Regions from separate parts of the Kribbella sp. NPDC049227 genome, predicted to be linked through region 3. Evidence: riboswitches for the same ligand, from Rfam matches in the RefSeq annotation. Region 3 holds a riboswitch; each other region holds the start of a gene.

What was found. A riboswitch is a leader RNA that binds a small molecule or an ion and turns the genes downstream of it on or off. The one in region 3 is predicted to bind thiamine pyrophosphate.
Region 1: another riboswitch for thiamine pyrophosphate. It lies ahead of ACGFH6_RS21435 (purine-cytosine permease family protein); the one in region 3 lies ahead of ACGFH6_RS08505 (NUDIX domain-containing protein).
Region 2: another riboswitch for thiamine pyrophosphate. It lies ahead of thiS (sulfur carrier protein ThiS); the one in region 3 lies ahead of ACGFH6_RS08505 (NUDIX domain-containing protein).

What each region holds. Positions count from the first base shown of each region.
Region 1 is NZ_JBICST010000004.1:758,059-768,233, forward strand. Features, by position in the region: gene ACGFH6_RS21420 (DUF3152 domain-containing protein) at 1-263, shown strand, start outside; gene ACGFH6_RS21425 (hypothetical protein) at 304-1,164, shown strand; gene ACGFH6_RS21430 (alpha/beta fold hydrolase) at 1,161-1,823, shown strand; TPP riboswitch at 1,844-1,970, shown strand; gene ACGFH6_RS21435 (purine-cytosine permease family protein) at 1,964-3,292, shown strand; gene ACGFH6_RS21440 (class I SAM-dependent methyltransferase) at 3,320-4,000, shown strand; gene ACGFH6_RS21445 (methylated-DNA--[protein]-cysteine S-methyltransferase) at 4,125-4,691, opposite strand; gene ACGFH6_RS21450 (RNA polymerase sigma factor) at 4,688-5,197, opposite strand; gene ACGFH6_RS21455 (flavin reductase family protein) at 5,627-6,187, shown strand; gene ACGFH6_RS21460 (ABC transporter substrate-binding protein) at 6,180-7,229, shown strand; gene ACGFH6_RS21465 (ABC transporter permease) at 7,226-8,062, shown strand; gene ACGFH6_RS21470 (ABC transporter ATP-binding protein) at 8,038-8,754, shown strand; gene ACGFH6_RS21475 (LLM class flavin-dependent oxidoreductase) at 8,751-10,076, shown strand; gene ACGFH6_RS21480 (zinc-binding alcohol dehydrogenase family protein) at 10,116-10,175, opposite strand, start outside.
Region 2 is NZ_JBICST010000009.1:27,167-37,341, reverse strand. Features, by position in the region: gene ACGFH6_RS36680 (MBL fold metallo-hydrolase) at 1-733, opposite strand, end outside; gene ACGFH6_RS36675 (LysR family transcriptional regulator) at 851-1,732, shown strand; gene ACGFH6_RS36670 (serine hydrolase) at 1,729-2,607, shown strand; gene ACGFH6_RS36665 (RidA family protein) at 2,717-3,106, opposite strand; gene ACGFH6_RS36660 (hypothetical protein) at 3,136-4,167, opposite strand; gene ACGFH6_RS36655 (DUF6807 family protein) at 4,287-6,167, shown strand; gene ACGFH6_RS36650 (thiazole synthase) at 6,164-6,940, opposite strand; gene thiS (sulfur carrier protein ThiS) at 6,942-7,148, opposite strand; TPP riboswitch at 7,139-7,255, opposite strand; gene ACGFH6_RS36640 (YceI family protein) at 7,291-7,803, opposite strand; gene ACGFH6_RS36635 (MFS transporter) at 7,849-9,042, opposite strand; gene ACGFH6_RS36630 (DUF5937 family protein) at 9,118-10,074, shown strand; gene ACGFH6_RS36625 (hypothetical protein) at 10,160-10,175, opposite strand, start outside.
Region 3 is NZ_JBICST010000002.1:365,396-375,570, reverse strand. Features, by position in the region: gene ACGFH6_RS08545 (DUF4440 domain-containing protein) at 1-102, opposite strand, end outside; gene ACGFH6_RS08540 (AAA family ATPase) at 248-3,031, opposite strand; gene ACGFH6_RS08535 (alpha/beta fold hydrolase) at 3,164-3,859, shown strand; gene ACGFH6_RS08530 (hypothetical protein) at 3,881-4,348, opposite strand; gene ACGFH6_RS08525 (hypothetical protein) at 4,365-4,640, opposite strand; gene ACGFH6_RS08520 (helix-turn-helix domain-containing protein) at 4,717-5,307, shown strand; gene ACGFH6_RS08515 (DUF4937 domain-containing protein) at 5,331-5,945, shown strand; gene ACGFH6_RS08510 (hypothetical protein) at 5,977-6,468, opposite strand; TPP riboswitch at 6,765-6,882, shown strand; gene ACGFH6_RS08505 (NUDIX domain-containing protein) at 6,919-7,317, shown strand; gene ACGFH6_RS08500 (SgcJ/EcaC family oxidoreductase) at 7,355-7,783, shown strand; gene ACGFH6_RS08495 (MFS transporter) at 7,755-8,984, shown strand; gene ACGFH6_RS08490 (alpha/beta fold hydrolase) at 9,726-10,175, opposite strand, start outside.

The DNA of each region.
Region 1 (10,175 bases), on a different contig from region 3:
TCGACACCGGCGGCGAGGTGTCCTGCCGCGTCGACGACCGAGTCGTCCTGAACGCCAAGCGGTGGGTGTACGCGGTGCCGGCGTACGGCGGGAACGTCGCCCTGTACCGGAACTACCTGGTCAACCACGAGGTCGGGCACGCACTCGGCCACGGCCACTCCACCTGCACCCAGGCGAAGACCCCCGCGCCGGTCATGATGCAGCAGACCAAAGGGCTGGGCGGCTGCCTGCCGAATGCGTGGCCCACGATCAAGGCAACCTGAGCCGTCCGTGAGAAGCTGAGTCGGAGGGGAGGGAGCAGCGATGTCGTCACAGGATTTCCCGACCTACGGCCGGGGCGATGAGCCCGAGCAGTCCGGCGAGGATCACCAGTACGCCAAACCTGCCCCGTACGGCGGCGGCACGTTCGGCTCCGGACCGCAGAGCGCCCCCGAGCAAAGCCACTACGCCCCGCCCCAGCCCTACAGCTCCCCACCAGACCAGTACGGCCCTCCGCCCGTCGGCGCTGGACCAGGTCAGTCGCAGGGGGCGCCCGATTCCGGCGGATCGCCGTACAGCCAGCCGCCGAACTACCGGCCTGGCAGTCCTTACGGCCCTCCCGCGCATCCGCAGCAGCATGAGCTGCCGACGTACGGGCGGGACCAACCCGTCGCGCCCCGCGATCCCCGCGCCGCCCGGGTCGTCCTGCTCGCCGCGATCATCGCCGGCGTCTACGGCCTGCTGGTCATCTCGATCCAGCGGGTCGCCCTCCGGGAGATCTCCCAGGCTCCTGGCTCGCCGCTCAACCACCCGCTGCGCACCGACGTGATCGACACGATCGGCCAGCTCCTGCTGCTCCTGGTCGGCGCGGTCGCGCTCTGGATGTGGGGCCGGGACGTGCTCGCCCGCCGGAGGGCCGGCCGCCAGCCGGATCCGGTCGAGCTCGGCGGGCTGCTCCTGGTCGCGGTGTCGATGATCCCGATCCTGATCTGGCTGATCATGGTCCTGTCGACCGGCCTGGGCGCGATCGACGACTCGGTGGACCGGCTGCCCACGGCGTACGGCTGGGGCGGTCTCGGCCTGCTGATCCTCGCGGCCGGCTTCGCCCTCGGCTACCGCGAACTCAAACCGGAGCTCGGCAACCCGGTCGTCCAGGCCCGCCCGGACCGGCCACCCTGGGAGTGAACGTCCCCGTCGTCCTGGTCCCGGGTCTCGGCCTCGGGCCGGCGTCGTACGACCGAACCGTCGAACACCTCACCACGCCGTACCTCCTGGTCAGCCTGCCCGGGTACGGCGAACCGGCCGGCGCCAGGGAGGATCTGCGTCCACAGGCACTCGGGACTGTGCTGGCGGACAAGATCCGCGAGCGATCGGTCCTGGTCGGCCACTCGGCCAGCTGCCAGATCGTGGTCGAGACCGCGATCGCCTTCCCCGAACTGGTGCACGCCCTGGTCCTGGTCGCACCGAGCGGGGACATCCGGACGTCGAGCTGGGTGGACCTGGCCGCTCGCTGGCTGGGTTCGGCCGTACCGGATTCGCCGCGGCTGATCAGGGTCGTCACGCCGCAGTACGCCCGTACGACGCTGTCCTCGATCGCGCGCGCCGGCGAAGCGGCCAGGCGCCACGATCTGGCCGCGGTCATCGGCAGGGTGCGGGCGCCGGTCATGATCGTGCGCGGCCGGCACGATCTGGTGTCCACGTCCGAATGGGTCGTGCGGCTGGCCGAGCTGTGCCACGGTGAGGCGCGGACGCTACCGACCGGCGCGCACATGCCGGTGGTGACCAACGGTCCGGAACTGGCCGCTCTCATCCAGCGGGCGGCCGCCGCGCCGGATCCTGTCTGACGCGTTATCGTTGACGCGGTAGCAATCCTTGCGGGAGCTCGCACCGAACGCGCGGGCTGAGAGGGCGACGAGCTGAGCACAGCCGGGTCGCCGACCGCCTGAACCTGACCGGGTAATGCCGGCGTAGGGAGCGGGTCACCATGACAAGTACTGCTGTTCGTCCTGCCGATCAGACCGAGGCGCCACTCGTCCTCACCACGGACTCTCCGCGCACGCTCGGGTTCCTGGACCAGTTCACCCTCTGGGGGAACTTCGGCATCTCGCTGTTCGGCCCGGTCACCGGTGCGCTGGTGGCGGCGTACACGGGCTCACTCGCGCAGGGCCTGCTCGCGGTCGTCGTCGGCTGCGGGATCGGCGCGCTCGTGCTCGGCGGCGCAGCCGTGTTCGGCTCGCAGACCGGCGCACCGGCGATGGCGAGTCTGCGCGGTCTGTTCGGCCGCCGCGGTTCGATCGCGCCGACCGTGCTGAACGTCGCCCAGAACGTCGGCTGGGCAACGATGGAGATCATCGTCATCGCCCAGGCCGCGGTCGCGGTCACGAGCGAGCGGTGGCGCTGGCTGTTCGTCCTGGTGGCGGGAGTGATCGCCACGGCGATGGCCGTACGGCCACTGGGCAGCGTGAAGGTGCTGCGGAAGTTCATGGTCTGGCTGGTGCTGATCGCGTCGGTCTACTTGTTCGTGCAGGTGCTCAGCAAGCCGGTGCACGATCTGCCGCAGGACAGCGTGTTCGGCTTCTGGCCGGCCGTCGACCTGGCCGCCGCCGGTGTGGTGTCGTTCGCGCCGCTGGCCGCCGACTACACGCGGCACTCGCGCACGAACAAGGCCGCCTTCGGGGGCTCCGCACTCGGCTACGGCCTGGCCGCGATCGCGTACTACGCCTTGGGTGTCTTCGCAGTCGCCACACTGCAGACCAACAGCGAAGACGTGATCACCGCGCTGGTCACACTGCCCGCCGGTGCGATCGCGTTGCTCGTGCTGCTGGTGGACGAGGTCGACGAGGCCTACGCGAACATCTACTCGACCACGATGGCCACGCACAACCTGATCGGTCACATCGACCGGCGGTGGATCTCGGTCGGCATCGGCGTGGTCGCCACGGCCATCGCACTATTGGTTGACCTAGGCAACTACACGCAGTTCCTCTACCTGATCGGTTCGGTCTTCATCCCGTTGTTCGCGGTGGCGATCGCCGACTTCTTCGTGGTCAGCAAGATGAACTGGGACGTGTCCGGTACGGCGCGCTTCCGCTGGCAGCCGGCCGTCGCCTGGCTGATCGGCTTCGTCTCGTACCAGCTGGTCAACCCCGGCACGGTGTCCGGCTGGTCGCCGTTCTGGACCGGCGTCCAGCAGCGGCTGTTCAACGACCAGCCCGTGCCCTCCTGGCTCGGGGCGACGTACACGTCGATCGTCGTCTCGATGCTGGCCGCGGTGGTGCTGGGCAGGATCGGGCGCCGGCCGCTGGACAACTGACCCGGAGTAACCGGGATACTTGCCGTCATGCTGAACTCCGCACTGCGTAGCCGGGCTGAGTACGCGGAACTCGGGGCCGAAGGACTGGCCGCGCGTACCACGCCCGAGCGGGACGCGGCGATCGTCAAGGCCGTCGAGGAGTTGCTCGAGGACCGCGAGTCGGTGCTCGACCTGTGCTGTGGCTACGGCCGGGTCGCGCTGCCGCTGCGCCGGGCCGGCAAGACCGTGCGCGCCCTCGACATCTCCCCGAACCTGATCGAGGCCGGCCGGGCGCAGGCGGCCGAGGAGGAACTGTCGATCGACTGGGCGATCGGCTCGATGACCGATCTGCCGTACAAGTGGGACTCGTTCGACGCGGTGATCTGCCTGTGGACGGCGTTCCACGAACTGTTCGGCGAGGAGGAGCAACTGTCGACGATCTGTGAGATCTCCCGGGTGCTGAAGCCGGGCGGGATCGCGATCATCGAGGGCCCGGCCTGGGGGCCGGCGACGGCGGGCGAGATCGCCAACGGGATGCGCCAGGGCCCCGAGCACCGGATCGTCACCACCGAGCACTTCGGTACCAGCAGCGTGCACTTCATCCACGACGAGATGAGCTACGGCCGGCTCTGTGCGGCCGCCGGAATCGAGAACTTCAAGGTCTACAAACGGGACTGGGGTGGCCGTCGCCGGCTCATCCTGGAGATCCGCCAACCGGCAACTGACTGACTCGTCAGGTAATCCGTTGTCCCTTGCAGGCAAGGGAAAACAAAGAAGCAGATCCCCACTCCACACTGGGGATCTGCTCCTTTCTATTCCGAGTGTAAATCGAGCTCCGGCGATTCCGGAAAACTCAGCTTTTCGATTCAAGATTCAGCAGAAAACGCTTCGCGTCGAGTCCGCCGGCGTATCCGGTCAGCGCACCGCTCGCGCCGATCACCCGGTGGCACGGCAGGACGACGCACACCGGGTTCGCGCCCAGCGCCGTACCGACCGCACGGGCCGCCTTCGGCTTGTGGATCTCCCCCGCGACCCGCCCGTACGTCGTCGTTGCGCCGTAGCTGGTGTGTAGCGGCAGATCGGTCAGCACGAGCCGCTGGAACGGCGTCGCCAGTGCGAGGTCCACCTCCAGCTCGAACTCGTGCCGGCGTCCGTCCAGATACTCGTCGAGCTGCCGTCGTACGTCGTCCAGTGCGCGGGGCTGCCGCAGGACGCGCGGGGACACCGCGCGGGCCAGGCGGTTCGTCATGGTCTCCTCGTCGCCGAAGGAGCTGGCCACCACGCGGCCGTTCGCGATCGCGAGCAGCAGGGTGCCGATCGGGGTGTCGTGCAGGGTGTAGGCGACGTCGGCGTCCGGGAGGACGGGTGGTTTCAGGTCTGGGGTGGCGAACCGGGTCAGCCGGCTCTCGAGGTCGTTCATGCGTTCACTCCGAGTTTGCTGCGCAAGGCCGCGAGTGCGTCGCTGACGAGCCGGCGCGATGCGGCGGGCGTGGTGTCGAGGGCGGCGGCCACGCCGTGGTGGTCCAGGTCGCCGACATATTTGAGCGTGATGGCGAAGCGCTGGCGTTCGGGCAGTTCGTTGACCGCCTGCCAGAGGTCGGGATCCGGCCAGTCGGCGGCATCGGGGCCTTCGACCGCGACCGGCGGCGCTTCGTCCAAAGGTCTTTGTGGTTTGCGCGCCCGGTGCAGGTCGGTCGCGCAGCGGGCGGTGATGGTCAGGAGCCAGCTGCGCAGGTTCTTCGCCGACGTCAGGCCGGGGTAGGCGGCGAACGCCTTCTCCCACGCGCGCTGGGCCACGTCGTCGCCGTCCACCGGTCCTGCCAGGGCTCGCGCCAGCCGTGCCACGTCTCGCCAGTGCTCGTCGACAAGCGCCTGGAACGGTGGCAGCACGACCTTCTCCGGAGCCATCACGACAGTAGAACGCATCCCGCCCCCCGAATGTGAGGGACACCGGTCCCCGTGGGTTGTCATTCCCACCGCCGCCTGTGAGTCGGCGTACTGAGGGGGCCGCCGTCGAGTCGTGAATCGTGGTTGGGTCTCGGGCGATCTGCCGACCTGGATCCACGACTCGGTGCGCGCTCTTCCGTTGGGGTGGTCCGGATTCCGAGATTGTCGAGTAGTCCAGTAGACATTGGTGAGAAGATGGCTGACATGACGACGACCTTGCTGACCCGCCGTCGCGTCATCGATCTGCTCCGGACGGCGAGCGCCACCTGTCGGTGACCCCCGCCCCCGTTGTCCCGGCGGTGCTCCCGCCGTACGAGGCCTCCTGATCCGCCTCCCACACTCCGCCCGGCCGGGCCGCTTCCTGCTGCCCGCTCCCGGTCGCCGCTGTCCCGCCTCCGAGGGAGAGACATGTCTGTTCCTGCCTTGAACCGTCCTGCCCTGTCTGTGGTTCCCGACCGCACCGAGGAGCGGATCGTCGACGCCGACGTCTACCGCTCCGTCTTCCGCCGCCACGCCGCCGGTGTCGTGGTGATCACCGCGGACGCCGGCCACGGTCCGGCCGGGTTCACCGCCACCTCACTGGTGTCGGTCAGCCTGCTGCCGCCGCTGGTCTCGTTCGCGATCGCGACCACCGCGTCCAGCTGGCCGACCGTCAGCACCGCCGGCAGCGTGGTGATCAACTTCCTGTCCGCCGAACAGCACGCCATCGCCGGCCGGTTCGCCACCAGCGGCATCGACCGCTTCGGCGAGCCGACCCGCTGGTCGCGGCTGCACACCGGCGAGCCGGTCCTCGACGAGGCGCCGAGCTACCTGCGCGCCCAGGTCGAGCACCGCTTCGCCGTCGGCGACCACTGCCTGGTCGTCGCCCGTCTCGCGACCCACACCGAACGACGTGAGCACGAGCCGCTGCTCTACCACGACGGCCGCTACGTCACCGCCACTCCGAACCCGAAGGCCCACCATGCCTAGAACCCACAAGTACGCCGTACTCGCCGCAGCCCTGGTCACCTTGCTGGCGGGCTGCGGTGGAGCCGCGAAGGCCGGTGGCGCGGCGCTCTCGCTGGACGCCGCGCTGCCGACGACCGTTCCGGACGGCGCCAAGATCGTCGTCGGCGATCCGGCCACCGAGGTGGCGCTGAAGCTGTCCGGTCAGTTCGACAAGGTGTCGAAGTACGTCCAGTTCGCCAATCTGAGCGGCGGTCCGCAGACCACCGAGGCGTTCCGGGCGCACGCGCTCGACCTCGGCTCGGTCGCGGAGATCCCACCGATCCACGCCACCTGGACCGGGCTGCACGTGAAGATCGTCGCGTCGAAGTTCCGGCAGGACCCGCTCGATCACCCGATCTACCAGCTGGGCGTCGCACCTGGCGTGACCGTGAAGACGCTCGCCGACCTGCGCGGGAAGAAGGTTGCCTACAGCCCCGGTCAGGCGCAGGGCGCGCTGGTGCTGAAGGTGCTGAAGAAGGCCGGGCTGACCAAGGAGGACGTGAAGCTGGTCGAGCTGCCCAGCACGGGTGACGTGTACTCCAACGCCCTGTCCGCGAAGCAGGTCGACGTCGCCCCGATCGGCGGCGTACAGATCAAGCGCTACCTGGCCAAGTACGGCAAGGACGGTGCGAGCACGATCCCGCACGGACTGCGCGACGACGCCGGGCATCTGTACGTGCTGACCGAGTCGCTGGAGGACCCGGGCAAGGCGGCCGCGATCCGTGCGTACGTCGCCGCCTGGGGCGTGGCCCAGCAGTGGATCGACACGCACCCGAAGGAATGGATCCAGGGGTACTACGTGAAGGACCAGGGCCTGACCGAGTCCGACGGCCAGTGGCTGGTCGACAACGCCGGCCACCCGGACATCAGCGCTGACTGGAGCGGTGCGATCGAACGGCAGCAGGAGACCATCGACCTGCTCGCCAAGGAGACCGGCAACCCGGTGATCCAGGCCAAGGACCTGTACGACCTGCGCTTCCAGACCGTGGCGGCGGACGCGATCAAGGCGGGGGTGGCCAAATGAGCGCCACGACGCTGCCCGGTCTGCGCACCGCCGAGCAGGCCACTCCCGTCGTACGGCGCCGTCGGCTCGGACCGGGCAAGCCGATCAGGTTCGGCGCCGCTCTCGGACCGCTGCTGCTCCTCGTGCTGTGGAGCATCGGGTCGGCCACCGGCTGGCTCGACCAGCGAGTGCTGTCGGCGCCGTGGACCGTGGTCACCACGGCCGGCGACCTGATCGCCGACGGTCGACTGCAGTCGAACCTGTGGACCTCTACTCAGCGAGCCTTCATCGGTCTCGGCCTCGGGATCGTGCTCGGCGTCGCCCTCGCACTGCTGTCCGGACTGTCGCGCGTCGGCGAGGCGCTGCTCGACGGGCCGATCCAGATCAAGCGGGCGATCCCGTCGCTGGCCCTGCTGCCGCTGCTGATCCTCTGGCTCGGCATCGGTGAGTCGATGAAGATCGTCACCATCCTGCTCGGGGTGTTCGTGCCGATCTACATCCACACCCACAACGGCCTGCGCACGATCGACAGCCGGTACGTCGAACTCGCGCAGACCGTCGGGTTGTCGCAGTGGGACTTCATCCGCCGCGTCGTCCTGCCGGGCGCGCTGCCCGGATTCCTGCTCGGCCTGCGGTTCGCCGTGACCGGCGCCTGGCTGTCGCTGGTCGTGGTCGAGCAGATCAACTCCACCAGCGGTATCGGCTACATGATGGAACTGGCCCGGACGTACGGACAGACCGACATCATCATCGTCGGCCTGGTCCTGTACGGCGTCCTCGGCCTGCTGTCCGACGGCGCCGTCCGCCTGATCCAGAGGAGGGCCCTCTCATGGCGCCGCACACTGGCCTCCTGACCGCGGCGGTCCAGGTCCGGGGTCTGGTCCGCCGATACGACGAACGCGCCGTCCTCGACGGGGTGGATCTGGATATCGCTCCGGGTGAGTTCGTTGCCCTGCTGGGAAAGAGCGGATCCGGGAAGAGCACGTTGCTGCGGGCATTGGCCGGATTGGACTCCGATGTCGCCGGGACCGGGGAGCTCGTCGTACCGGCTCAGGTGTCGGTGGTCTTCCAGGACTCGCGACTGTTGCCGTGGGCAAGAGTCTTGGACAACGTCGTACTCGGGCTGAACGGTGCCGGTGACCGCGGCCGGCAGAGTCTCGAGGAGGTCGGGCTGGCGGGGCGCGAGAACGCCTGGCCGAACGAGTTGTCCGGTGGTGAGCAGCAGCGGGTCGCCTTGGCGCGGTCGCTGGTGCGCGAGCCGGAACTGCTGCTGGCGGACGAGCCGTTCGGAGCGCTGGATGCGCTGACTCGGCTGAAGATGCACGCCTTGCTGCGCAAGCTGTGCGCGGCACACCAGCCGGCTGTCCTGCTGGTCACCCACGACGTCGACGAGGCGATCGTGCTGGCCGACCGGGTGATCGTGCTCGACCAGGGCCGGCTGGTGGCCGAGGAACAGATCGAACTGGCCGCGCCGCGCAGCTCGGCCGATCCAGGATTCGCCGCGGTCCGGGCGCGGCTTCTCGACGCTTTGGGGGTTTCGTTGTGAGTAGGCAGTTGCATTTGAACGCGTTCCTGATGAGTACCGGGCACCATGAGGCCTCGTGGCGGCTGCCAGAGAGCAATCCGTTCGCGAACACGTCGGTGCAGCACTATCAGGAGTTGGCGCGGATCGCCGAACGCGGTCGCTTCGACTCGGTGTTCTTCGCCGATTCGCCGGTGCTGATCGGAGATGTCGGCCGGCGGCCCGCCGGGTCGCTGGAGCCGACCGTGTTGCTGACCGCGCTTGCCGCGGTGACGTCTCGGATCGGGCTGATCGCCACGGCGTCGACGACGTACAACGAGCCGTTCAACCTCGCGCGGCGGTTCGCCAGCGTCGACCACGTGAGCGGAGGGCGCGCGGGCTGGAACGTCGTGACGACGGCCGGTCCGGAGGCGGCGCTGAACTTCAATCTCGCGCAGCAGCCGGCGCACGCCGAGCGGTACGAGCGGGCGGCGGAGTTCCTCGAGGTCGCCTACAAGCTGTGGGACTCGTGGCGGGACGACGCCGCGATCGCGGACAAGGAGGAGGGCGTCTGGGCGGTGAACGACCGGGTGGTGCCGATCGACCACGTCGGGCGGTACTTCCAGGTCCGCGGCCCGCTCAACCTGCCGCGGTCTCCGCAAGGGCGTCCATTGATCGTGCAGGCCGGGTCGTCCGAGGACGGCAAGGGACTGGCGGCGCGGTACGCCGAAGCGGTGTTCACCGCACAGCAGACCCTGGAGGACGCGCAGGCGTTCTACCAGGATCTGAAGGCGCGGACGGCGGCGCTGGGGCGTGACCCGTCGACGATCAAGATCCTGCCCGGGATCGTCCCGGTGATCGGCGGCACGATCGAGGAGGCGCAGCGGCTGGAACGCCAGCTGGACGAGCTGATCCGGCCGGAGTACGCGCGGGCCCAGTTGGCGAAGACGCTGCGGGTGGCGCCGGAGGACCTGCCGCTCGACCGGCAACTCCCGGCCGACCTGCCGGACGAGGACGAGATCGAGGGGGCGAAGAGCCGCTACACGCTGATCGTCACCCTGGCCCGCCGCGAGAAGCTGACCGTTCGCGAACTGATCGGCCGGCTCGGTGGCGGGCGTGGTCACCGGACCTTCACCGGTACGCCGGACCAGGTCGCGGACGCGATCCAGCACTGGTTCGAGGCGGGCGCCGCCGACGGTTTCAACATCATGCCGCCGGTCCTTCCGTCCGGGCTCGGCACGTTCGTGGACGAGGTCATCCCGATCCTGCAGGCCCGGGACCTCTTCCGCACCGACTACACCGGCACGACCCTGCGCGAGCACTACGGCCTGGCCCGTCCCGCCTCGTTGCAGGAGGCAGCGGTCTGAATCAGGTGCCGGGCCCTCCAGGTGGCGGGCCCGGCGCCGTCAGTCGACCCGGACGACGAGCTTCCCGACCGCCTTGCCGTCCTGCATGATCCGGTGCGC
Region 2 (10,175 bases), on a different contig from region 3:
GCTCGCCGCCGGGTGCGGCCAAAACCACGTCGACCTCGAGATCGCGCAGTGCGTTCGGGTCGAAGTTCGCCGTACTCAGACTGAGGATGCGCAGGCCGCCGATCGTGATCACGTACGCGAGTGTGCCGCCCTCGACCAGGTCCTCGATCACCCGCGGCCGGGGCGGTACGGCGTCGAGGCGGTAGCCCGCGAAGGCGTAGTCGTGCCGCTTCCCGCCACAGGAGTGCAGTGAGGGGAAGACCTCGACGGTGAAGCCGTCGAACGCCAGGTACTCACCGCCGCGCACGGGTGACAGCAGGTCCTTCGGCGTCCGCATCGCCCGCAGCAGGTTGACGTGCGACTGGGTGCCGAGGACCGTCGCCTGTGTCTTCCGCGCGACGTACGGTACGTCGGCCAGGTGGTCGTAGTGCCCGTGGTGCACGAGGATCGCGTCGGCCGCGGTGAGGTGGCGATCGATCACGGCCTCGTCGATCACCAGTTTGGTCTTGGGGTTCACGCCCTCCGGTGTGAACGTCCCGGTCTCGAAGCGGGTCAGCCACGGATCGGTCAGCACGATGTGCTCGGCGCACCGGATCTGCCACGCGTGGGTGCCGAGCCAGGTGAACTCGACCGGCGTCCGGTCCGTGGGTGCGCTCACTGCTGGTGCCGCTTCGCTGCGGGTGGCCATGGCGATGACTCCGGTGGCTCCGGCCGCGGCCGCGCCGGCCAGCATGCCTCGACGACTCACCTTCACGCTGTCTCCTCTCGTCGTACTGGGGCTTCAGTCAAGGCGATGGTGTCGGAGGTTGTCGAATATGCTCTTGCGCATGAATCGATTGTCTGGAGATATCGCCGCAGGTCAGCTGGGTCAATGCTGACCGAGCGGCATCTGCAGATCTTCATCGCGCTGGCCGAGGAGCACCACTTCGGCGACGCCGCCCGGGTCGTCGGCATCACCCAGCCGCCGCTGTCGCAGGGGCTGCGCCGGCTGGAGGCGCTGGTGGGCGCCAAGCTGTTCGAGCGCGGGCAGGGCCGGGTCGAACTGACGCCGGCCGGCGCGGCGCTGCTGCCGTACGCGCGCCGCGCGCTGACCTCGATCGAGGAACTGCGTCAGGCCGCGGTGTCGCGTGATCCAGAAGGTCCCGAAATCCGGCTCGGGCTGGCGCCGGAGGTCCCGCCGTCGGCCGGCGCCGCCGTGGCCGCGGCTTGCGGTGCAGCGATTCCGGGGAGCCGGGTGACTGTGGTTTCCGCGCCGACCAGTTCGCTCGTGGGTCAGGTGTCCGCGGGCCGGTTGACGTTGGCCGCCGTACTGCATCCCGCCGTACTCGACGGGCTCGAGGCTGGGCCGGTGACGTTGCTGCCGACGTGGGCCCTCGCGCCGAAGGCACTCGGTGCGAACGACGGGGAGGAGGTCGCGCTCCGGCGGTTGACCGGGGTGCCGATCGCCGTCCGGCCGCGGGCCGAGGCGCCGGCGGCTCGGGATCTGTTCCTGGACACGCTCGCGCTGCATCGGCCGGACGGCGGCACGGTCGTGGTCACCGACGAGCGGGCCGGGCTCGCGATGGCGGCCGCGGGCCAGGCGATCGTGGTGACCGCCGACCCTTCGCTCACGGCGCCCGGGGTCGGCAGGCATCGCCTTGTCGACAATCCGCTGCCGGTCCGTCTTCGCCTGGTGTGGTCCAGGACGCGTACGCCGTTCCTCCGCCCGGCGGACGTGATGGCTCAGTTGACCGATGCGATGGTGGCGTCGTGAGCGCCCGGATCCGCGCGGTCTTCGAGGACGCCGGCGTTCGCGGCTGGATGCACGCGGTCGCGCTCGACTCGCCGGATTCGACGGTCGAGGTCGAGGTCGACGCGGACACCGTCGTCCCGATGGCGTCGGTCTACAAGGTGCCGTTGCTCGCGGGCTTCTGCCGGCTGGTCGATCTGGGCGAGGTGGATCCGCGGCGGCAGCTGACACTGGACCCGTCGACGCGGACACCAGGACCGACCGGGGTGTCGATCCTGGCGGACCCGGTGACGATGTCGCTGCGGGACCTGGCGGTGTCGATGATGACCGTGTCCGACAACGCCTCCGCCGATGCGCTGCTGGACGTGGTCGGTCTGCAGCGGCTGGCGGAGCTCCTGGAGTCCTTCGGCTTGAAGCGAACCTGGGTACGACGGGGGACCGCGGGCAACCTGCGTGACCTGCAACGCCGGACCGGGGCGGACGATCCGGACGCGGCGCTCGCCGTACTGGCCGACAACGATCGGACCGATCCGGTAGGTGTCTATGAGGCGGCGAACGGGTCGGCGAGCAGCCCGCGCGACCTGACGACACTGCTGCGGCGGTTGTGGACGGGGGAGCTGCTCTCGGAGGAGCAGACGGCGTTCGTCCGGACGACGATGCATCGGCAACTGTTCATGCACCGGCTGGCGTCCGGCTTCCCGCACGACGGCGTACGCGTCGCGGGGAAGACCGGGACGTTCGGAGCCTTGCGGCATGAGGTCGGGGTGGTCACCCTGCCGGGCGGTGCTGCCTACGCGATCGCCGTGTTCACGCTTGCTGCTCGCGGCGACTTCCGCCAGCCCCGGGTCGACGCCGCGATCGGCGAGGCCGCGCGCGTCGCCGTCGATCTGCTCCGTTAGGTTCCGTGCAGCTCGACAGGAGGTGTCCACTCAATTCGACGACCGGGCACACCCGACGAGCCTGACCAGGTCGTGCCGCGGTCGATACCTCCTGTCGAACTGCACACTGCTAGACGATCGCGTAGGCCTCGACCTCGAGCAGGGCGTCGGGGCTGAAGAGTGCGACGACCTGGACGGCCGTGCTCGCGGGCGGGTTGGTGGTGTCGACGTAGGCGTCGCGCGCGGCGCGGATCGCCGGCAGGTAAGCGATGTCGGTGACGAAGAAGTTCAGCTTGACCACGTCGGCGAAGGTGGCGCCGGCGGCCTTCAGGCACGCGTCCAGGTTCGCGAACACCTGCCGCGCCTGGGCAGCCGGGTCGCCGACGCCGACGAACGCGCCGTCTCCGTCCAGCGCGACCTGCCCCGCGATCGCGACCCACTGTCCGGGCCCGGTCACGACATGGCTGTAACCGTTGCCCGGGGCAACACCTTCCGGTTGTGGGTGTGAGAGCTTGCTCAAGGGTTCCTCCAGAGTCGGGTCGTCCGCACTCAGGTATACAACGCCTTGGTGAGGAAGTCGCCGACGATTCGCTGCATCCCGGCGTCGAACCGGTGCCGGCCGGGGAGCCAGACGCCTTCGTAGCTGCCGGGGCCGTAGTGGAAGTGTTCGGTGAGTTCGCGGTCGGCGTCGTGCATGCCGGCCGGGCTGAACAGTTCGTCGTCCTCGGCGTACACGACGAGTTGCTGGTGGCGGGCGCGGCCGGCGGCGAGGGTCGGGTGATCGAGGTGCCGGGCCAGGCCGGGCGTCGAGAACAGCCACGAGTGGACGTCGACGTACGACGGAATGAGCCCGGCGAAGGTGGTCATCATGCAGACCACGGCCGACGCCTCGATGCCGGGATCGAGAGCGGTGAGGATCGCGGCGCGGCCACCACCGCCGGACAGGCCGAAGACGCCGACCTTTTCCACGCCGTCGATTCCGCGCAACACACTGAGCGCGGTCAGGTCGTCGTACGCGACCATGCCGGCCAGCGACGTACCGAGAATCCCGGCCGCCTTCGCCACCGTGTGCTCGTGCACGGACGCGGCGACGTCGTACGACTCGTCGTCCTCGGCCGGCAGCTCGAAGCGGCGGGAACCCCAGGCGAAGGTGTCGTGACACAGCACCACGAAGCCCGCGCGGGCGAGCACACCGGCGGCGGCCTGGCCCTCGTACAGGTCCTCGCGGACCCTGACCGCGACCCGGCTGGGCCGCGGTACGTCGACCAGCCGCTCGGCACCGATCGACTTCACCCCGGCATGGCAGTGCAGACCGAGCAGGCCCGCCCGCGGCGCTCGCCCGGCCGGCCGGAGCAACCACGCACGCGTCGGCGGCCCGAACGGCGTGGTCCACTCGAGTTCACGGGTGTGGACGCCATCGGTCTGCCACTCGTCCACGGTCCGCACGGCAGGCGCGGCGCCGGGCTCCGGTACGCCGAGCAGTCCGGCGACCTTGGTGGTCAGTTCGTCCCCGGTCAGTGGCAGGGTGTCCCGGACGAAGTCCGGCCAGTCGTCGTACCCGCCCAGTGCGCTGGGTCTCACGCCACCTCACAGGGTTGAGAAACCGGTTTCTTTCCTGAGAAGGTAACACAGTGGCCGAGGCTCGAATAGGCTTCGGAAGGCGGTTTCCCAACCGGGCGGGCACGAACGGAAGACGGCGCATGGGCAGGACACCGAAGGACTCGATCACGATCGCCGATGTCGCGCGGGCGGCGGAGGTGTCCCGGGCGACCGTCTCGCGGGTGATGAACGGGCGCCTGACCGTCGCTCCGGACATCGCCGAACGCGTTCGCGCCGCCGCCGACCGGTTGAACTACCGGCCCAGCGATCTGGCCCGCAGCCTGTCGCTCGGTCGCACCGACATGGTCGCGCTGGTCGTCCCCGATCTGGCCAACCCGCTGTTCCAGCAGGTCCTGCGCGGCATCACGAACGCCTCGGCCGCGGCCGGCTACCGGGTGCTGGTCGCCGAGACCGACGAGGACCCGGCCGCCGAGGCGGGGATCGCCCTGGCGGCGCGTCGACGCTGCGACGCGTTGATCATGGTGTCGCCGCGCCTCGACGAGGAGAGCCTGCTCGAACTGCTGCCGCAGGTCCAGCCGGTGATCCTGGTCAACCGGCCAGGCCCGGCGGAGGTCGCCAGCGTCGCGGTCGACTACGGCCGCGCGGTGCGGATCGTGGTGAACCACCTGGTCGGTCTCGGGCACCGCCGGCTCGCGTTCCTGGCCGGTCCGCCGGCCAGTTCGTCCAACCAGGCCCGGCTGCGGTCGCTGGACATCGCGCAGCGGGAGATCCCGGATCTCGAGATCGTCCGGCTGGACTGCGGCTGGTCGATCGAGGACGGGTACGCCGCGGTCGAGCGGGTGCTGGAGTCGCGCGCGACGGCCGTTGTCGCGTTCAACGATCTGGTCGCGTTCGGGTTGCTTGCCCGGCTCAACGAAGTGGGCGTCGCCGTACCGGCCGATGTGTCGGTCGCCGGGATGGACGACATCGGGTTGTCGCGGTTCGCCGTCCCTTCGCTGACGACGGTGCGGGTCCCGCAGCAGGAGCTGGGGGAGCTGGCCTGGCGTCGGTTGTACGCCGCGATCTCCGGTGTGGATGCCGAGGTGGACGGCGTACCGGACCTTCGGCTGGCGGTGCGGGCGAGCACGGGGCCGGTGCCGCAGGCAACGCAGCTGACCGGGGACGCTCCGGGTGAGAGGGTCGGGTGGCAGCAGCAAGGGGACAGGTTCGTGCTCGGCGGTGATTCCGTGCCGCTCGCGCACTACGAGTTCGGGCGGCGAATGCCGCAGGTGCATTCGCCTCGGCCGTACCTGCACCCCGTGCGGACGCTCGGCGGTCACCCGCTCACCGAGGTCAGCCCGGTCGATCACCGGCACCACTACGGCGTCTCGCTGGCCGTTGCCGGAGTCAACGGTACGTCGCACTGGGGCGGACGAACCTTCCTCCCGGACCGCGGACCGACGCTGCTCCCGAACCACGGTCAGCAACGCAGCCGCGGCGTCGCCGTCGACGGCAACGCCCTGACCGACGAGGTCACCTGGTACGACGAACAGGGCCGCCCGCAACTCGCGGAGCGCAGGCTCCTCCGCGGAGCACTGGCCGAGGGCGGCTGGCGGCTCGACTGGGAGAGCGTCTTCACCGCCCGCTACGGCCCGGTCCGCATCGACAGCCCGGCCACCACCGGCCGCGCCGGCGCCGGGTACGGCGGCATCTTCTGGCGTCTTCCAACGGTCGAAACCACAACCGTCCTCAGCGATTCCGGCGAGGGGACCGACGCCGCCTACGGATCGACCAGCCGCTGGCTGGCCTTCATCCAGCAACGCGCCGACGCGTTCACCACACTGCTTCTGTTCCAGCCCGGTGACGTTCGCCCGTGGTTCCTCCGCTCCAAGGATTACGTCGGTGCCGGTCCTGCCCTGGCCTGGGACGGTCCCCTGGACCTGCAGCCAGAGCAGGCGGTCTCGTTCTCCCTGAGTGCACTGCTCCTCGACCACCCGGTGGACCTGTCCCAAGCACGCACCCTGATGGGACGCCTGCTCTAGGAGAGGGACGCGATACCCGTCACTGGGGAGGATGCGAGGGCGGAGTGCCAGCGGCGCGGGACCCGGCCGGCCAGGCGGGCGGCGCGGCCGGCGGCGACCGCGTCGCGCATCGCGCCCGCCATCAGGGCAGGCTTCTCCGCGCGCGTGACCGGGGTGGCGAGCATGACCGCGTCACACCCGAGCTCCATGGCCAGCGCCGCGTCGCTCGCCGTACCGATTCCGGCGTCGACGATCACCGGGACGTTCGCGGCCTCGGCGATCAGCGCGAGGTTGTGTGGGTTGCGGATCCCGAGCGCGGAACCGATGGGTGCCGCCAACGGCATCACCGCCGCACATCCCGCCTGCTCGAGGCGGCGGGCGAGGATCGGGTCGTCGTTCGTGTACGGGAGCACGATGAAACCGTCGGCCACCAAGGTGTCCACGGCATCCAGCAACTCGACCGGGTCCGGCATCAGCAAGTGGTCGTCGGCAACGACCTCGACCTTGATCAGGTCGGTCCGCAAGGCCTCCCGGGCCATCCGCGCCGTGAGCACCGCCTCCGCGGCGGTGTGGCAGCCGGCCGTGTTCGGCAGCACCTCGATACCGTGCTTCGCCAGTACGTCGAGGACCGAGCCCTCGTGGCCGGTGCCGAGCCGGCGCATCGCGACCGTGGTCAGTTGGGTGCCGGAGGCAAGCAATGCCTCCTCCATCACTTCCAGGTTGGCCGAACCGCCCGTGCCCATGATGAGACGCGAGGTGTACGCCCGCCCGCCGAGCTCCAGTGGGTCGTCCATGTCAGCCTCCCTGGACCGCGCTGACGATCTCGACCCGGTCGCCCGGCTTGAGCGTGGTACCGGCCCACTCGCTGCGCGTGAGCACGGTCTGGTTGACCGCGACCGCGATCCCGGTGGTGCGGTCGGAGTACTCCTGGATCAGGTCGGCAACGGACTTCCCCGGTGCGACCGTGGTCTCTGTACCGTTCACCCAGACGGATTCCTGCATCGCTTCCTCCCTACGCCGGAATTACCCGATTCAGGTTCAGCGGTCGGCGACGCCGTACACAGTCGCCCTCTCAGCCCGCTCCGGTGCGAGCTCCCGCGGCAGTTCGACACTAACCACCAAAGGCGATCGAGACAACCCAGGGTCAGGAGATGCGGGTCGCCCTCAGGTCGAGGTGGAGGTCCAGTTTCTGGGCGACCATGAGGTTGGTGGCCGCGTTCCAGTTGACCGACCAGCGTTTGCGCAGCAGTGGAAGGGATCCGGTGAAGGCGACGCCGTCGTCGGTGCCGGTCAGCTCCAGCGGTACGACGACCGGCCGGGTGGCGCCACGGATCGTGAGATTCCCCGTCACCGTGAACGTCGTCACACCCGTCCGGCTCACCTTCGTGGACCTGAACTTGATCGACGGAAACGTCTCCGCGTCGAGGAAATGCTCACGCAACGCGGCATCCCGCCGCCGGTCGCCGGTCTGGATGCTGTCCGCCTGAATCGTCAGATCCGCCGTGGACCGCCCCGGATCCTCCCCATCCAGGCGAAGTACCCCACTGAACACCTCGAACTGCCCAGGAACCCGGGGCCCGACCGTATGCCGCGCCGTGAACCCCAACCTCGACCGCGCCGCATCCACCGCGTAGTCCCCGGTCAATTCCCTCAACATCGTCGTCGTAGTCATACAGGTACGACGAGACCGCCATCCGAACTGTCAGGCTTCAGGACCAGGCTTCAGGACCAGGCGGAGAAGGGCGAGGCTTGCGAGTGCGGCGACGAAGGCCGGGACCGCCCACCAGCCGAGGGCGTGGTAGAGGCGTACGGCGGTCCAGGAGCCGAGGCTGCCGGCGGAGTAGGCGCAGACCATGTACGCCGTGTTCATCGCGCTGCGCCGGCCGGGGTCGAGTTGGTACATCCGGGTGACGTTCGCGACCATCCCCGACTGCATCGACACATCGAGGACGAGTACGCCGGCCACGAGGAGCGTGAGTCCCAGCGCACCACCGGCGTACGCACCCAGCATGAGTGCGGCGGCGAGAACTGTTCCGACCAGGATCCAGGCCGTCACGGCGTCCGGCGTACGGCGATCGACGATGCGACCGGTCCACGGGACGACGGCCATGGTGGCGATCGCGACCAGACTGATCCAGCCGAGCGCGCCGGCTCCGAGGCCGAACGAATCCTGCAGGACGAGGACCAGGGTCGCCCAGGTGCCGGTGAAGCCCGCGAACGTGCAGGCCTGGTAGAACGCCGATCGACGCAGCCCGCTGCGCAATCTCAGTTGGTCGAAGGGCCGGCGCAGGTACTGCGGGAACTCCGCCGGCTCGACGTACACCGGCACGGGCAGCCGGGTCCACGCGACCGCGGCGCACACCAGCGCCAGTACGGCGGCACCCAGGTAGGCGTACCGCCAGGAGTACTCCTCGCCCAGGAACCCGGCGATCGCGCGCGACAGGATCATCCCGGGGATGCCCACGCTGAGCAGGATGCTGTTGATGCTGCCCAATCGCCGCGACCCGGTCATTCCCGCGACGTACGGACCGATGACCGGCGATGCCACCGTCGCACAGCCCATCAGGAACGACGCGATCACCAGGACCGGCAACGACGGTGCCGCCGCGGCTGCGAGCGCAAAGACCGCGACACCGGCGAACAAGATGGTCAGCAGCCGTCGCTGCGCCCCGGTGTCACCCAGCGGTACGACGGTCAGGATGCCAACGGCGTACCCGGCCTGCGGCGCGGTCACGACCAGCGCCGCGTCCGACAGCGGTACGTGCAGCGACGCCGCGACGGATGGCAGCAGCGCCTGCGGGAAGTAGACAGTCCCGACGCCGACAGCCGAACACACGGCCAGTACGCCGAGCAACGTCGTACGCGGTCGTGCGTCGACGGCAACCTCGGTACTCATGCCCCGACTGTTGCCGGGCATCACGGCGACCTGAGAACGATTTAGGATCGGGCTACATCAACTAAGGGGACAGACGTGCTCACCTATGAGCTGACCTCGCGGGACCTCGAGGACGTCCGGTTCGCGATCTCACCGGCGGCCGAGACCGTGCTGTCGCTGCGGGCGCTGCAGGACCCCGGCCGGTTCCCGCTGCAGTTGCCGTGGGTGCGGGCGGTCCAGCCGTTGCTCGAAACGCTCGACTGGGACGTGCTGCGCTGGCTGGTCAACCACAGGATGGGGAGCCCGGACTTCCTCACGCCGCGTCCGACCTCGCCTCTGACGCAGATCAAGGAAGAGCTCGACGTCATCGGCGCGGTCGACCTGGAGACGTTCGAGCGGCAGTTGATCGCGGTGAACGGTGAGCTTCCCGCTGCGCTGGCCGGACCGGATGGGGTGGCGAAGGTGGTTGATGCGCTGCGCGAGTACTGGCAGACGGTGATCGCGCCGTACTGGAACCGGATGCGTACGCTCCTGTCCGCCGACATCAGCTACCGCGGCCATGTCGTCACCCAGCGAGGAACGGGCGCGATGCTGAACGAACTCGGGCCGGCCATCAGCTACCGCGACGGCCTGCTCCGGGTCGACCGCGTGAGCGACCCCAGCCGGACCGAGAGCGTCGCCGGCCGCGGCCTCGTACTCCAGCCGACCCTCTTCGGCCCGCACGCCGTCATCCCGTTCGACATCGGCGCCGAACCGCTCCTCGGCTACCCGCCCCGCGGCCAGGCCAACCTCTGGTCCGTCGTCGACCCACCGTCACGGCGCGACCTGGCCCAACTCATCGGCACCGCCCGAGCCCGCATCCTCGAACTCCTCACCCACCCCCGCACCACCACCGACGTCGCCGCCGAACTCAAGGTCACCCCCTCCGCCGTCAGCCAGCAGCTCCAACTCCTCCGCCGTACCGGCCTGGTAGAACCCCAACGCACCGGCAAACAGGTCCTCTACAAACCCACCCAACTAGCCGCGCTCCTCACGGGCACCGAGCCCGACTGACCGGAGCGCGGCTGGATGGCGGGTTGTGTGCCGGCTGGCGGGCTGTTGCGCGCCAGCGGTGAAACAACCCGCCACTGGGGCCCGGCTAGCGCTTCGAGCGG
Region 3 (10,175 bases):
ACGGCACTCCAGACTCAGCGATTCCTGCTCCGCGGCGATGGCTTCCGCCACCTGCGCATCATCGGACTCGTCTGCACCGTCACGGAAGTCGTTGGCTGTCATGGAACCCGACGATGACACGGCTGTCATCGCTACGCATCTCGATTCCACTCGGTCGGCAGGGGTGGCGACTACCGGCGTTGTTCGGGACGGACGCGTTCCTCGTCCACACAGCTTAGGGATGCGGGCTCATCAGGCTTGCTGCGGCTCAGAGGCTGTCGGTATCGAGCTGGTGGAGTCGGTTGGCGAGCTCTGTGCGCGACCGGACGGACAGCTTGCGGTAGATGCGGGTCAGGTTGGCTTCCACGGTCTTGACTGACACGAAGAGTTGAGCAGCGGCCTCCTGGTTGGAGTGGCCCGAGCCGACCAGGTCGGCGACCCGGCGTTCGGTTGCCGTGAGCATCATTGTGGTCGAGGGCGACCCGATCCGCTCGGCTTCGGCGCGGGCACGTTCCGCCCACCGCGGAGTGCCCAACTCCTCGAAAGCCGCCGCTGCGCCGAGCAGGGCCTCCTCCCCCAAGCGTCTGTGCCCGCCACGACGGTAGACCTGCCCAAGCGCCAGCAAGGATCGCGCCGCCTCGAACGGACACTCCGCTCCCGCGTTGCCGACGACTTTGCGAAGCTCGATCAACGCCCCGTCGACATCCCCGCGGGCAGCAGCCAACAAGGCCTGGCAACGATCCGCGGCGACTGTTGCTTCCGGCCTGCCGGCCGCGCCCTGGCGTCGCAGGAGGTCGATCGCCACCTCGACCTCGTCCAGTACGCCGACCTGCAACGCGGCGTCGGCGTAGTCGACGGGCCACAGCAACTGCTCCAGGTCGACCATCTTGGTGGTCGCAAAGATCTCCGCGAGCTCACGCAACGACTCCAGCGCCGCAGACCAGTTCCGGGCGGAGACCTCGATGAAGCCCAGCTGTGCCAGGAAACCGCCAAGCCAGTACATCAGCCCGCTGGACCTCGAGCGTTCCGCAGCGCGCCGGGCCAACTCGCGGGCCCCGTCCAGGTCGCCGGAGTACTCCTTGATCAAGATGCGGGCCATGCTCTCCTGCAAGCCGACCGTGCCCCACGCACCCGAGCGGTCCGCGTCCTCGAGAGCAGCCTGCGCCTGCGGAACCTTCGACGCGCGGATCAGGACGAGAACCAGCCAGATGTACAGGCTGGACAGGTCGGCGTACCGGCCGGCCTCGACGGCCTGCACGATGGCGTCGCGGACCACCGCCTCGGCTGTGCCGTCGTTCCAGGCCGCATAGAAGCTGCGTGCTCCGGCCCATTCCGCCGGCGACACTTCGAGGGACGAACGAGCGACCAGCCGCTCCATCTCGCGCAGCGTCCGTTCGGGCCGGTCGATCCCCCAGATCTGCTCGATCGACTGCCGCTGGTACAGCGCGACGAGCTGAATGTCCGGCCGATCCGCCGCGACCGCCTCCGCGATCGCCATCCGGGCCAGCCGCAGCGCGAGCCTGCCGTGCCCCTCCATGCGGTGGCGCTCACTGAGGGTCTGCAGGATCTCGGCGCGGACCTCCCCCGCCGGTGCGATCCGGAATGCCTGCTCAGCCAGGGATCGAGACTCTCGCAGATCCTCGGCCAGCCGGGACCGACGTACCAAGACCTGGGCTCGGTCCTGCGAACTCTCGGCCAGTGCCGCTCCCTTGCCCAAGGCCGCACGCGCCGACAGGCCGTCGCCGGCATCGACATAGCTGTCTACGGCCCGAAGCCAGCGACGGAAGCCATCAGCGGTGTCCATCCCTGACGGCGTCGCCAACGCGGCGCCCTCCAGCAGCTCCGCGGCGAGCTGCTGGGCACCACGGGCGCGGGAGATCTCCGCGGCGTCCTCCAGTTCACCGGCGACGGCCTTGTCGGGGGCGACGATCGACTTCGATCGATGCCTGGCACGCTCGACCGGGTCGTCCAGCAGTTCCGCGAGAGCGCGATGGGCCCGGCGACGGTCAGCGGGTACGGCGGCCTCGTAGATCGCCGAAGCCAGCATCGGATGGGTGAACGCAACAACCGACCCGGCACCCACCGTCGCCACCTCCCAGTCCGCGGCAGCCTCCAACGCGGACTCGATCTCGGCGTCGTCCACGACTGCTCGCAGTTTGTCGACCGTCAGCCGTCCAGCAGCGGACACGAGCAGCAGGACGTCGCGCGCGTTCCGCGGGAGCAACATGACCTTCTCGCCGAGAAGCCCAGCCAGACTCGGCGGTACCGGGAAGACCGGCTCGTGGTCGCTCTGGGCGCTCCAGCGCCACTTCGACACGTCTGACTGCATCGCCTGCGCGATCATCAACGCAAGGTAGGGATTGCCGCTGCTGGCCCGCGCCACCCCGGCACTCATCGGCGGAGTCCATCGCGCACCCAGGCGAGTGCGCAGCAACTGGCCGATCGCCCAGTCCTCCAAGGCCGGCAGAGACAGCTCGCGGTGCGGCTCGGGCAGCTCGGCGATGAAGTCGGCGCCGGCGTCTCGATCCGGCCGTGTCCCGACCAGGATGCTCAACCGCTGGGGCTCGACCGAGATCCGGCGGAGCGCGAAGCCGAGGCTGCCGACAGTCGCCTGGTCCAGCCACTGCAGGTCGTCGATGATCAGGGTCACCGGCTCGGCCTCGCAGAGCTGCTTCAGCAACCCCTGGACCGCCAGCGGGACCGCCAGGGCATCGGCGTCGCGATCGCCTGGTTCGTCTCGGTGCAGAGCCACCGCGAGTGCGCGCCGCTGCGGCGCCGGAAGGGTGAGCTCCGAGCCCGGCGGATATTGGCTGATGAGCTCGGCGAGGCCGGCGAACGGCAGGCCCCGGTCGAACTGCGTCGGTGCGAGCGAGAGCACCCTTCGCCCTCGGCGCTGGGCCAGCTGATCCGCGACCTTCAGCAAACTGCTCTTGCCGACCCCGGGATCACCGATCGCCACCGCGCTCCCGCCCCGGTCCAGCACGTCGCTCACCGCACGCACCGCGTCCTCACGGCCGAACAGCCCGTACGCGGCCGCCGAAACCTCATCCACCAGGACATCATCCTGCACCGCACACGCCCGGATCGAGGGTTCCGGCCGCCGCTGTCGAGGGGTATCCCCGATGCCCCGAACGACGACCCGCACCTAGCGTCACCGCATCGGTCCACAATCAAGGAGGACACCATGAGCACAAGCACCCGGCCGGCCGTCGTACTCGTCCACGGAGGATTCGTCGACGGTTCCGGATGGCGAGGTGTCTACGACCGGCTCCGCGCCCAGGGGCACCGGGTCGCCGTCGTACAGAACCCGACCTTCTCCCTCGAAGGCGACGTGGCCGCGACCAAGCAGGTCCTCGACGAGCTCGACGGGCCGGTGGTCCTCGTCGGTCACTCGTACGGCGGCGTGGTCGTCACCGAGACCGGCAGCGACACGCGGGTCGTCGGACTCGTCTACATCGCGGCGTTCGCCCCCGACAAGGGCGAGTCCGTCAACACCCTCATCGCCGACCCGCCTCCGGGTGCGCCCGTACCGCCGATTCTGCCGCCGCGGGACGGCTACCTGTTCCTCGACCGGGACAAGTTCCACGACTCGTTCGCCGGTGACCTACCGACCGACGAGGCCGCGTTCATGGCCGACTCCCAGGTCCCGTGGGGAGTCGACGCCCTCGGCGGCACCGTCACCGAACCCGGCTGGCGAAGCAAGCCGAGCTGGTACCTCGTCGCCGCCGACGACCGCATGATCCCACAACCGGCCCAGCGCGCCATGGCCGAACGAGCCGGCGCCGCGGTCCGCGAGGTCCCCGGCAGCCACTCGGTCTACGTATCCCAGCCCCAGGCCGTCGCCGACCTCGTCCACACCGCCGTCGAGTCCCTCACCTGATCAAGCACCGGCCGGCAGTCCTCAACGCCAGGCATCGCCAGGGGTTCGGACGTAGCGCTGCCAGGTGTAGCGCCAAGGGATGACGGCCAGGATGACGACGACGAAGGAACAGCTGAACAGCACGTCGCCCGCTGCGGCGTTCAGGTCGTTGGCGATCAGGTGGGGAAGCGCGACCACACCGAACCAGATGACCTTCCAGCCCGCCTCGAACAGCAGGATCGGCAGCATCTGTACGGGGTATCTGAGCCCCAGGAACGCCAGCAACGACATGGCCGTCAGCAGGCAGACAACAACCCCTTCCATCACCGGCAGCGATCGAGCGTCCTGCAGCAGAACCGGCCACTTCACGACCGCGAGTCCCACCCCCGTGAACGCGTACCCGAACCGCATGGTGTTCAGCCGCCGGGTGGTCAGCTCCTGATGGCGTCGTGGACTGGGTGTTCGTACGCGTGGTTCGACGGGAACGGTGGCATTGTTTCGTGCACTCATGGCGTGCAGTCCTTTCCTACTGGTTGTGGCGGGTCAGAAGGCGTCGGCGCAGCCGGTACAGCTGCGGCATCAGTCCGTAGATCACGATCGGTACGGCGATGGTCGCGAGGACGAACGTCCGTACGACAGGCGTGAGCGTGCCGAGCCAGTGACCAAGGGCGAGGTTGAGGGCGGTGAGGGTCGGGAACACGGCCAGCCAGATCATCAGGGCCAGCTGGTGCTTGGTCGGCGGTCCAGGTACGGCGGGCTCGGACGTCGGATGGGGCTTCGGACTGAGCGATGGTGTGGTCATGCTCCAAGGCTGGGGCTGGGTGGGGCGTTCGGCTACGAAGGTTGCTGTTTGTGGGAATTGGGGGTCAGATGTGTTCGTGGAGGACACCTCAGCGGCGGAGATCGCCGCGGTGCTCGAGGGAGTCGGGGGACGGCTCAAGCGACTGCGCGCGCGGCGCCGGATGACCCTCACCGAGGTTGCAACAGCGACGGGGATCTCGAAGAGCACGATGTCGCGGCTGGAGACCGGACAGCGTCGGCCGACCCTGGAACTGCTGCTCGCGTTGTCGCAGGTGTATCGGGTGCCGCTGGACGACCTCGTCGCCGCACCAGTGCAGGGCGATCCACGGATCCGCCTCAAGCCCGGTCGGGTCAAGGGCCGGACGGTGATCCCGCTGACCCAACAGCCCGATGGCACGCAGGCGTGGAAGATCGTCATTCCGACCAGCAACGTCACCCCGGAGCTCAGGGCCCACGACGGCCACGAGTGGATCTACGTGCTGTCCGGCCGCATGCGCCTCGTCTTCGGCGACGAGGACTGGGTGCTCGGCCCCGGGGAGGTCGCCGAGTTCAGCACCGAGAAGCCGCACTGGTTCGGCAGCACCGGCAACGAGCCGGCGGAGATCCTCAGCATCTTCAGCCGCCCCGGCGAACGGATGAATGTCCGGCGAACGACTCCGCACGCGTAGTCGTCGCGGTATACGTTGGTCGAGTGCTGCTGAAGTGGATCCGGTGCGCGGTGAGTGATCGGGGTCTTTTCGATCAGGGGCAACAGGACTGGGCAGGTCTCCAAGGCATCCCGGGATTCCTCGGCCAACGCGGCGGTTGGGACACGAATGCCTCGAGCACCGCTCACATCTTCGGCCTGTGGGCGGAGCCTGGAAGCTATCAGGCCTTCATGCGCGGACCGCACGATCAGCTCGCCAAGCGCCAGGTCGGGACCTACACGGACATAGATGTACGGGTGTACGAGACCTTGCAGATCATCGGTCATCCTCCCGGAGACGTTGCCGGGGGCGAGATGCTGCGGGTGGCGCGCTGCGAGGTCTACCCGCCACGCGTCAGCCACTTCACCGACGTTCAGGCCTCGGTCTGGAATCCGGGCATGATCCGAGCGCCCGGATTTCAAGGCGGGCTCCTCGCCCGGCGGGACGCGAACGAGTTCCTGGTCGTGACGCAATGGGAAAGCGCTGTGGCCCACAACGAGTACCGGCGGGAGCACTTCCCACGACTGCACGAACGCGCCGAACCGACGCGCGACCTCCAGTTCATGATCGGCCACGAGATAACACTCGAAACGGCCTGGTACGTACCGCCCACAACCTAACGGGGCTCAGAGTGCTGTGGTCATTCCGGCTTCAGCCTTGCGTGGGCACCAACCCGTTGCTGTGGGCGGATTCGGCGCTCATCCGGAAGGTGCCGTCGTCCGGGTTGCCGGTGGCGAACCGGGCGGAGACGGTCAGTACTTCGTTCCCTCGCAGGGCGTCCACGCGGGCCGGATAGCAGTCCGGCGTGGGCTGATTGACGCCGGCGCAGACAGGGTAGCTGGCTTGCACGGTGTCACCGATGTGCCTGATCGTCGTTGGCGAACCGATGTTGAAATCGTTCGCATACGCAGTGTTCAGGACGAACGCACCACCCGGCGGGGCGGGATTCGTCCAGGTCAAGGTGACCTCGCCTGAGGTCCCGGAGGCACACGGCGCCTGGCAATCGGTGACAACCGCACTGAGCAGTCGCGGTGGTTGTGGAGTCGGCAGCGCGTTGCCGGCGTTGGCTGCAGGCGCTGCCGCCACGGCGGTGCCGAACACGAACAACATCGGCGCCAAAGCTTGTCGGATGCGTACTTTCATGGTCGTACGTCTCCTCACCAGTTGGGACGGGAAGCAGTCTCCAACCGCATGTCGAACAACGCAGGTTCGGGCTGCCGACACCTACATACGCGCTCGCCGTTCGTTCGGTTCAACGCAACACAAAGTCAATGAGCTGCGGTCCAGGCCTCCGTGCCGGTGCCGGCGTCCAGTTGCCGAGCGCCACCATTGACGCTGCTCGATGACGGGGTATCGTGATCAGACATCGGTCGCCCGTTCGAGCAACAACCGGGTCGTTGTCCGGCACGCTGCCGGACGACGTGAGGGTGGCCGGTACAACTGGAGATCGCGGGAGCTCGCACCGAAGTGGGCTGAGAGGGCGGCTGGATGACCGGCGCCGCCGACCGCCGAACCTGTCCGGGTAATTCCGGCGTAGGGAGTGCATGTGACAACCATCAGCAACGCGTCGGCGCGGATCGACGGACAAGCGTCGTGACTGTTCAGCATCGGGTCTCCGTCGGTGTGTTCGTACAGGGCGATCGCGTGCTCATGTGCCATCGCCGCCCAGACCTGTCGTGGTATCCCGACGTCTGGGACTTCCCGGGCGGGCATCTCGAGGACGGTGAGACAGCCGTGTCCGCCCTGCGGAGGGAAGCCCGGGAGGAGCTCGGGATCGAAACCGGCGAACCCTGTCTCGAGCTGGACCGGTGGATCGCCGACGACGAGGACATCACCTTCGTCCTGGTTCGGAACTGGAAGGGGACGCCCGAGAACCGCGCGCCCGAGGAACACGACGACCTGCGCTGGTTCACCCTTCCAGAGTCGCTGGAGCGTAACCTGCCTGATCCCCGCTATCCGGACCTCCTCGGTCGCGTTCTGCTCGGGGAATGATGGCGCAGCTCGCCATTGTGCCGAAGGCCGACTGCCGATGACGGCGAGACCAGCCGCACAGCAGCGGCCCACCGACGAAGAGGACTACCGGAGCATCCGGGAAGTCATCGCGGAGATGGACCATGCACTCGCTGATCTGGATGCGGCGAGATTCACCGCGAGGTTCACCGCGGACGCATCTTTCACCCCACCGACCGGGCATCGGTTGACGGGCTGGGACGCGATCAAGGCGTACCACCAGAGGACGATGTCGGCCGCGCCGACTGGCTGCCACAGTCGCTACACGGTCGACGGGATGAACTTCCCCGCCCCGGACGTGGCCGTTGTCTGTGTCCGGCAGCAGATCACCCTGGCCGAGGGCGCCATCCGCAGTGTCGGTACTTGGGTGTTCGTCGAGAAGGAGCGCGTTTGGTGGATACAGGCTGTCCACATCACCGGTGACGAAGACAGTGCCGGTTCTCGTTGATCCGCTAGCGGCGGATTCGTACCGTCTGCGGCTGCTGGTCGTGGTGTTGGCGATCACACAGACTGTTGGCTACGGGGTCTTGTACTACGCCTTCAGCGCGATGCTCGGGCCGATGAGTCGTGACCTCGGCGTGACGACGGCGACTGTCGCCGGTGCGATGACGACGGCGCTGCTCGTCGCGGCGGGTCTGTCGGTGCCTGTCGGGCGTTGGCTCGACGCGCATGGCGGGCACGGACTGATGACCGCGGGCTCGATTCTGGCGGTGATCGCCGTACTGCTCTGGTCGCAGGCCCACAACGCGGTTCAGTTGTACGGCGCCTTTGTCGCGATCGGCGTCGCCTCGGCGATGGTGCTGTATCCGGCCGCGTTCGCGGTCGTCGTCGCGGTCGCGGCGCCGGCGAAACGGACCAGCGCGATCCTCGGGATCACGCTGATGGCAGGCTTCGCCAGTTCGATCTTCATCCCACTCACGGGCCGGCTGACCGCCGATCGGGGATGGCGGGCCACGGTGCTGATCCTCGGCGGCATGCTCGCAGTCACGACTGTCCCGCTTCATGCGATCGCGGTACGACGTACTGCCCGAAGACCCGGCCCCACGGCGGTACACCGCGCCTGGCCGCGCCGAGTCTTGAGGGATCCGGGCTTCTGGTTCCTCGCCGGCGGATTCGTTCTCCATCACGCCGCGCTGGGTGTGATCGCTGTTCATCTCGTGCTCTACCTGACCGTCCTCGGTCACCCACCAGCTGTTGCATCGACGCTCGCCGGGCTTCTCGGCGTCCTGTCGGTGACCGGCCGCGTCGCCAGCACGATCTCCGTCCGGTGGTTGCCCATGGCCACCATCACTGCCGTCGTACTGTCGGTGCAGGGTGTCGCGATCGCGGTGCTGCCGCTGATCGGCACGCACATCGTGGGTGTGGTCGTCTGTCTGGTGCTGTTCGGTCTCGGCTTCGGCGTGTCGGCCATCGCGACGCCGGCCATCGTCCTCGATCGCTACGGCGCCAAGGGTTACGCAACGATCGCAGGCATCCTGTCGACGCCAGTCGCGATCGCCGACGGCGTCGCCCCCCTCGCCGGCGCAATCCTCGCCAGCTCAGCCGGCTACCGGTCCCTCATCCTCTCCGTCGGCGGTGTCTCCCTCGCAGCCGCCACATCCCTGACCCTCTCCCAGCGAATCCAACCACCAGGCACTCCCCCGGGCTGATGCCGAGTTCGGTCCCGTGGGCCTCAGAGTCCTGGAATCTCCTCTAAGCTCCTCTCGGCACATTTTCCTGGGGAGGATCCACCACCATGCGAGGAGGTTGGATCCGGTCTGACCGCACCCGCCGCCACCATCCGCAGGAGCGATGAAGCCGTGTTCTCGCACTACGCGGCCAAGGTCACCGACGGCGGAGTAGGTACCGGCTCCTGGGCGCTCAATCCCGTGGCCGCCGCTCCCTGGCCCCCGGCTCTGGCTGTGATCACCCGCCCGGAGTGCGACCGAGGCACCGTGGCAGCCGAACAGGTCCTCGACGAGAAGATCGTGGCACGGCGAGACGCACTCAAGGACGGATACCTGTCCTGTCAGTGGGGCACGCCAACTCGCTCGATCGGGATCCAGGCCGGAGGAGCTGGCTCGTGCCCGGCGGACACCTTCGCCACGATGAAGGACACCACCGGCCGCGACAAGGCGGACTGGCCCGACCGCGTGAACGTCGGGGCGGAAGGTTGGAAGCTGGACGACGGCTATCTGGCGTTCCGCACCAGCAAACAGAAGTACGTCGTCGTTGCCGCCTCGCAATCGATCGTGGTGACGCATCGGAGTCCATCCCCGTCGACACCTTCGCCCGCGCGATCACGCCGGTGTTCGGAGGCTGACTCACCCCGCCCACGACCAGTCAAACCTCAGAAGCTGGAGGAACCGGCCGGAGCGGGATGGCTCCGGCCGGTTCGGTGTCGGGGTGGATCAACGGGCGGCTCGTTCGATTACCTGGGTTACTGCTGAGGGCTGGGATACCGCGACCAGGTGCGATGCACCGGGGACCTCGACCTTCGTGGCTCCTGCGCGGGTGGCCATGAAACGCTCAGCCGCGGGGGCGATCGCCTTGTCACCGGTCGGGATGACGGCGTACTTCGGGAGTGCCGCCGGGGCGGTCTCCTGGACCGGCTCGGAGAAGGCTGAGGCGGCGACCGGACGCTGGGCGGCCAGGAACACAGCTCCCTGTCGCGCCGGAATGTCTGCGGCCAGGACCGGCCCGGCCGTCTCCGGCTTCAGCGCCAGGTCGACGCCACCGGGGTAGCTGATCACGTTGGTTGTGTCCGGACCGAGTTCGCTGCCCGGGAACTGCGAGTTGAGCGCACCCAGCGTTTCACCTGCCTCGGGGATGAAGGCGGCCACATAGACGAGCGACTTGAC